One region of the Paenibacillus sp. OAS669 genome, then DNA from elsewhere that is predicted to be linked to it. Evidence: predicted binding sites of a transcription regulator. Region 1 holds the regulator's gene; the other holds the start of a gene.
The links. The regulator LexA, encoded in region 1, represses DNA repair genes until DNA is damaged. The targets are predictions, from matches to a motif close to CGAACATATGTTCG.
Positions count from the first base shown of each region.

Region 2: the regulator LexA is predicted to act here: its motif matches at 2,280-2,293, upstream of recA (recombinase RecA).

Region 1 is NZ_JADBDR010000002.1:115,594-119,087, forward strand. It holds gene GGC63_RS05935 (TetR/AcrR family transcriptional regulator) at 1-248, shown strand, start outside; gene GGC63_RS05940 (alpha/beta hydrolase) at 304-1,215, shown strand; gene lexA (transcriptional repressor LexA) at 1,290-1,913, opposite strand; gene GGC63_RS05950 (LysM peptidoglycan-binding domain-containing protein) at 2,061-2,423, shown strand; gene GGC63_RS05955 (DUF896 domain-containing protein) at 2,577-2,762, shown strand; gene GGC63_RS05960 (hypothetical protein) at 3,014-3,494, shown strand, end outside.
Region 2 is NZ_JADBDR010000017.1:169,991-173,484, reverse strand. It holds gene GGC63_RS28975 (RecX family transcriptional regulator) at 226-939, opposite strand; gene recA (recombinase RecA) at 1,152-2,204, opposite strand; gene GGC63_RS28965 (competence/damage-inducible protein A) at 2,417-3,494, opposite strand, start outside.

The DNA.
Region 1 (3,494 bases):
ATAAAGTAGTGGAAACGATGATCCAGGCTGAGCAATCCCGGATGGGTCTTGCCGAGACAGATCAAGCGTATGATCCTGACGAAAGACGGATCGCGGAATTTTTTACGGGGATTATCCCTCTGTTCGCGTATTTATGCTATTCGGAATCGTGGATTCGTTATTTTGATATTGAGAAGAAGCGGTTTGATGAATTATTCCTTTCCATTTTCATGTCTTCACATGGAGCTTACCATAAGGATCATCAGTAATTTTTTTAATTTATTAATACTGAATATTCAGTACTAAAATGTGGGAGGAAATGACATGAAATCATCCAGCAAGGAAACTCTGGCGGCCATTAAGCAGCATCTCAGGCAATCGTTTACCTTTACCCGAAAAACCGTAGAACAAATTCGCTCGGAGGAAAGGGAGGCAGTTCAAGCGCTGCCCAAGCTATCTGGTGTGAAGACGGAACGAGTTATGGTCGGCCATATCCAAGGGGAATGGGTTTTGGCCGGAGAGGCGGCCGAAGATGGTAATGACGCCATTTTGTACTTTCATGGAGGCGCGTTTATCTCGGGCTCATGCGATACCCATAGGGATCTGGCGGCCCGAATTTCCGAACAGAGCCGTACCCGAGTGCTTGTCATTGAGTACCGTCTTGCTCCTGAGCATCGTTATCCTGCGGCTAATGAAGATTGTTTAGCAGCCTACCGTTGGCTGATGCAGCAGGGAATACCCAGCGAGCAAATCATGCTTGGGGGAGACTCTGTCGGCGGCTGCCTGGCATTGATGACATTATTGACTTTACGTGATGCAGGGGACCCGCTGCCGGCTGGAGCTTTCCTGCTATCGCCCCATACGGACTTCTTATACTTTGATAGTGAATCCTATATCAGCCATGCGAGCTCGGACCCGCTAGGTAGCCTGGAAAGCTCCAGGTTATGTGCGGAATATTACTTGGGCTCCTTATCGCCAAAGCCACTGTTAATGTCGCCACTAAACCAGAATCTTCAAGGGCTGCCTCCCTTACTTATTCAAGTAGGGGATCAAGAGGTGCTGCTCGACGAATGTACCCGATTGGCAGACAAAGCAAGGGCTTCCGGGGTTGATGTCACGTTGGAGGTTTGGGATCAGATGTGGTGCGTTTTTCAGCAATTGGCAGGCATCTTGCCGGAAGGAGAGGAGGCTATACGGCATATCGGCGGGTTCGTTACAGGCCGTTTGCATAAATAGAAGGAATATAAAAGAAGCCAAGGTACAGGTGCCGCCTGCATCTTGGCTTCCTTCCGTTATACTTGGGAATCGTCTTAGTGAATGTCGCGAAATACGCCTACAACACGGCCAAGAATGGTCACATGCTTGAGTCGAAGGGGCTCCATGGTGGAATTCTCCGGCTGAAGGCGGATATGATCCTTCTCCTTGAAGAAGCGCTTGACCGTGGCTTCGTCATCCTCCGTCATGGCAACGACGATATCTCCATTATTAGCCGATTGCTGCTGGCGAACAATGACGTAGTCCCCGTTATGAATCCCTGCCTCGATCATACTGTCGCCAATTACACTGAGCATAAACACGTTATGATCTCCGACATAATGCGAAGGCAGAGGGAAGTAGTCTTCAATGTTCTCCGTAGCCGTAATAGGTACACCAGCTGTTACGCGTCCGATCAAAGGTACCCTGGAAACGGAAAGAGCGAATTGGCTTCCTTCCGTCGATGAGCCGTCCGTAATTTCAATAGCACGAGGCTTGGTAGGGTCTCTGCGGATCAGACCCTTCTTCTCCAAACGCTCCAAATGTCCGTGAACAGTCGAACTGGAGGCTAGTCCAACGGCTTCTCCAATTTCACGTACGGATGGAGGATAGCCTTTATCTTTCACTTCGTTCTTAATAAATTCCAATATCGCCAGCTGCCGATTGGATAGTTTGCTCATCAAGTATCACTCCAGTATTGGTAATAATTAACCAAATTATATCACAGAACCGGAGTTCGTACAAACATAAGTTCGAAAAAAAGCATTGACACAAACAAATGTTCGCGTTATTATGAAAAACAGAACAAATGTTTGGGGGTCGTGATCATGTATATGAATGAACAATTACTTACAAACTCGGTAGTCTCGGTGCAAGGAAACAGACGGAGAGGGGAAAATCCCAACGGTACCAAGAGGAGAATGAGAGGGCTGTTTGTCGTTGCGATAGTGATCCTGATAGCCAGCATTTGCCTTTCCTTTATTGGCGGGAATTCGGACGCATTTGCGGCTGACACCGGAAGCCATCTGGAGCAAACCGTCGAAGTCGTCAAAGGAGATACGCTATGGGGAATTGCGAGCAAGTACGCAGGAAAGGGACGCAATGTCCGTGACTATATGTACGAAGTGAAGAAAGTGAATGATTTGAAGTCTAATGTACTTCAAGTAGGTCAAGTCCTGGTTCTGCCTTAAGCCTTGTTGTTCTCACTTCTGTTTCGACTGCACTTGACAATCGAATCCTGTAATGTCAAAGTATAATTTGATGCATTTTTAGCTGTGCTTGAGAAAGAGCCGGAATGCGCCTGAATCAAGCCTGACATGACCAGGAGGATTACAATGAACGAAATGGAACACGATCAGTACATTAAACGGATTAATGAGTTGGCACGCAAAGCGAAATCAGTGGGGCTGACAGACGAAGAGCTCGAAGAACGCAACGAACTTAGAAAGCGTTATATTAACGCATTTAAGAGCAATTTGCGCAACCAGCTGGAGAACATCAAATTCGTTGATGATGACAACAAGCAATAATTAGGGGGACTTCATTTCATGCAGTTTGGGGCAGTGGAGCAGAGCAATATGGCATTTTCCAAGCAAGTCTTGGGTATGACGATAATACAAGATCCGGTTTATACACCGGGATATATCGCACTTGCTCATGTTTCGCTAACTGAATAGATGATTCCTATGTTGGATGATTTGGTAGTATCTGCCTTCTAGATGCTCCGGGTACTCCAACTTTTTGGCGTATTCATACAGTACTTTTATAAGGAGATTGAGATATGTCTCGTAAATGGGAACGGATGGTTCTTAAGAACTCTAAGAAGGTCAATAAGGCCCGGGCCAAGCAGGGCAAGCCATTATTGAGCGAATCCTCCTCGGACGGAGCGGTTACGTTACGCGGGAGAAGCTGGTTCATGCCTTTACTGCTGGTTTGCGTCGGCATTTTCTGCTTTATCGCTTTTCGCAATAACTACCAGAACGATAGTTTGTATTGGGTGACCGGCGGGAGCTATATGGTCTTAGGTTTATTTATTTTCCTGGTACGCCGGCCCTTCCTCAAGATCGGTAAGGACTACCTCGTTTCGCGGCGTTTTGGAGGCGATCGGCGGGTAGAGCCTGCGCAGATCCAGGAAATCGTTATTCAAAAAGACGCTGTAGCGATAGCTTTGACTACGGGCAAAAACAAATGGGTATTTACGAAATTGTTCCACCAATTTAATATGGAAGAGTTGTCGGAGCAGCTTAAGCAATTTGCGGCTC
Region 2 (3,494 bases), on a different contig from region 1:
ATCCGTTTCACAAACGTAAGATAAAGTAAAAATTGGCGATTTTACTTTGAGACTCTTCCCGGGCGAAGTACAGCAGGAAGATTCTGTGTATAAAATTATACATGATTATTTTATCTTTTGTCGAAGAAGCTTGTCAAGGTGTCCAGGGCAGAAATGATTCATTGAACCCTGAAGTACATTCATCCAATACAGGTATATCAAGCCGTCTGAGTCCTGATAATGCCATTAATAGTCTTCAAATTCTTCAACACCAAATTCCAATTCATCAGCATTCGCAGCTCCAAATGCTTTGACCAGGTCTCGCATCACTCTCGATACCAGACTTGATGAATAGCCTCTTCTCGCCAAAAACCCCATAGCCTTGCGCCTGGCTTTCAAGGAATCCTTCGCAAATTCCATGCGATATTTTTTATAGGCGAGATCAAAAGCGTGGCGATACTCTGTCTCTTCATCAACCTGGCCGAGCGCATGCACAATATGCTCCGGCTGGAGACCCTTATGCTGCAGCTCTTGCTTGACCCAATTGCGCCCCTTCTTCTGGGAACGAATCCGCTGCATCGTGAGCTGCTCGGCGAACAATCCGTCGTCAACATACCGTTCCTGCCTGAGCCTTTCAATGGTGATCGTTCTAATCGCAGGTTCATATCCTTTTTGCTTAAGACGTGCTGCAAGCTCATGCTCGGAACGAAGACGGGACGATAAGAGCCGAATGGCGTAAAGATAGGCTTGCTGCTTCTCTTGGGCATACAGTATCGCCTTGAACTCCTCGACACTGATAACCGAGCCCTTGACAAGCCTATACTTAATCAATATATCCTCGTGAACCGAGAACGTATACTGTTCATCGATATACAGGTTATATCTGTCCTTGACCCGTTTTTGCCGCTCTACCTTGGTAATCGTCCCGCTGTGCATCCCTTCTTCGGTTTCTTTATCCAATCCTAAACACCTCAAACATAAAATAACCTCATAAAGCGGGGACCTCGAACCGAAGCTGATTCAGGTACTTTATGGGGAAGCATACAATCGATAAGTGCTAACATGTTAAGAAATAGTAGCCTCTATTCTGGACCTTTCGTAGCTGTTCCTATATGGTAGAAAAGGCACCTTATACTTGAAGTAAAGGTGCCTTGCACTATAGTCACTCCGATTTATTCTTCAAATGCCAGCAGATCGTCCTCTTCCTCGTCTTGGTCATGAAGATCAGAACCGTTGGCAATGATCAGATTGCTGTTCTCGCGAATCTTCTTCTCGATGGTATCAGCAATTTGCGGATTTTCTTTCAGGAATTGCTTAGCATTCTCACGGCCCTGACCGAGTCGATCGTTGTTGAAAGAATACCATGCGCCGCTCTTCTGGATAATGTCCATTTCGCTTCCGATATCAATAATGCTGCCTTCTTTGGAAATGCCCTCTCCGTACATAATATCAATATCCGCTTGCTTGAATGGAGGTGCCACTTTATTCTTAACGACTTTAATCCGGGTACGGTTACCCACCATGTCATTGCCTTGCTTGATTGTCTCTACGCGGCGAACATCCAGCCGAATTGTGGAATAGAACTTCAATGCGCGTCCGCCCGGCGTTGTTTCCGGATTTCCGAACATTACCCCTACCTTTTCACGAAGCTGGTTAATGAAGATGGCAATAACCTTGGATTTGTTAATAGCACCCGACAGCTTACGCAATGCCTGAGACATAAGTCTTGCCTGCAAACCGACATGGGAATCTCCCATCTCGCCTTCGATCTCTGCCTTCGGCACCAGTGCTGCAACGGAGTCGATGACGATAATATCGACAGCGCCGCTTCGAACGAGAGCTTCGGCGATTTCCAACGCTTGCTCTCCCGTATCCGGCTGTGACAGGAGTAAATCATCGATATTGATTCCCAGCTTGCTTGCATACAGTGGATCCAACGCGTGCTCCGCATCGATGAAGGCAGCTTGTCCGCCGGCCTTTTGCACTTCAGCAATCGCATGAAGGGCTACTGTCGTTTTACCGGAGGATTCCGGTCCGTATACTTCTATAATTCTACCGCGCGGAAAGCCGCCGATACCAAGGGCGATATCGAGAGCCAACGAACCGCTTGGGATAGTTTCAACTTGCATATGGGTGGATTCACCCAGTTTCATGATAGAGCCTTTACCAAACTGCTTTTCGATTTGACGGAGTGCATTCTCCAATGCTGCGCGACGATCTGACACAACGGTCACTTCCTTTTCTCTCTTATAATTACTTCCATGATAACTTGTTTTCACTCTATTGCCAAGCATTTTTTGCGAACATACATTCGATTGATAGTCAAAATAAAAACCGCAACAAGATATATGCATTGTTACGGTTCTTCCGTTAAACCTATTATATTACAACTTACGAATAAATTACAAGCACTATTTTTATAACCATCCCGAAGCTTTTATAGAAGCTTCCACAGCTGATACAGCGCGCTTTTGGCCGCGCGAAGCTTAATCAATTCTCGGTTTCCAGCAAGCTGGAGCTGCTTGACGATGGTCTCTCCCCGCTTTTGCGCAACGCCAATATAAACGAGGCCAACCGGCTTGCCTTCGGACTCTCCCGGACCCGCTACTCCCGTAATGGCAATGGCATAATCCGTATCCGACTGCTTAAGCAGGTTTTCGGCCAATAGCCGGGCCGTAACGTCGCTGATCGCCCCGGGGGCGCCTGTGCCTTCCAGAACGTCCAGAGGGACGCTCAGGAGCCTGTTCTTCCACTCGTTGGTGTAAACGACTATGCCGCCTTGAAACACCGCAGAACTGCCCGAAACAGCCGTTAGAAGATCGCTGACGAGTCCGCCAGTGCAGCTTTCCGCAACGGCCAATTTCAGCTGTTTATTTTGCATAAGGCGAATGATCTCTTCTTCGAGGGGGATATCCTCATTCGCATAAATATGCTGACCTAATCTGCTTCGAATTTCTGATTCAACGGGTGCCAATGCGTTCTCCGCCTCCGCCTCGGATGAGGCTCTTGTCGTCAAGCGAACCGCCACTTCACCTTCCTTGGCATAGGTGGCGATGGTCGGATCCGTTTGGCCCTGAATCAAGTCGATCAGTTCGTGCTCCAGCAGCGATTCGCCAATGCCCGCAAACTTAAGCATTCGCGAATATAACGGCCGAACCTCCCCCATCTTGGCGGAAATCCAAACAGAGGCGTAGCGTTCAAACATGGGTTTCATTTCTTTGGGCGGACCGGGTAAAAGAATAAAATGCGTCTGTTCGTGAGTCAGAGCCACACCGACCGCCATACCAGTATCGTTAGGAAGCGGATCACTGCCTTCAAGCATCAAGGCCTGGCGCTTGTTGCTCTCTACCATATGGGCGCCGCGATTTCGGAAGAATGCCTCGATCTTATCCATCGACGGTTGGTGGATATGTAATTTCTGTCCTGCATAGGCCGCTAACACGTCCTTTGTCAAATCATCCTGCGTCGGACCTAATCCGCCGGTACAAATGACCAGATCAGCTCGGCTGGAGGCG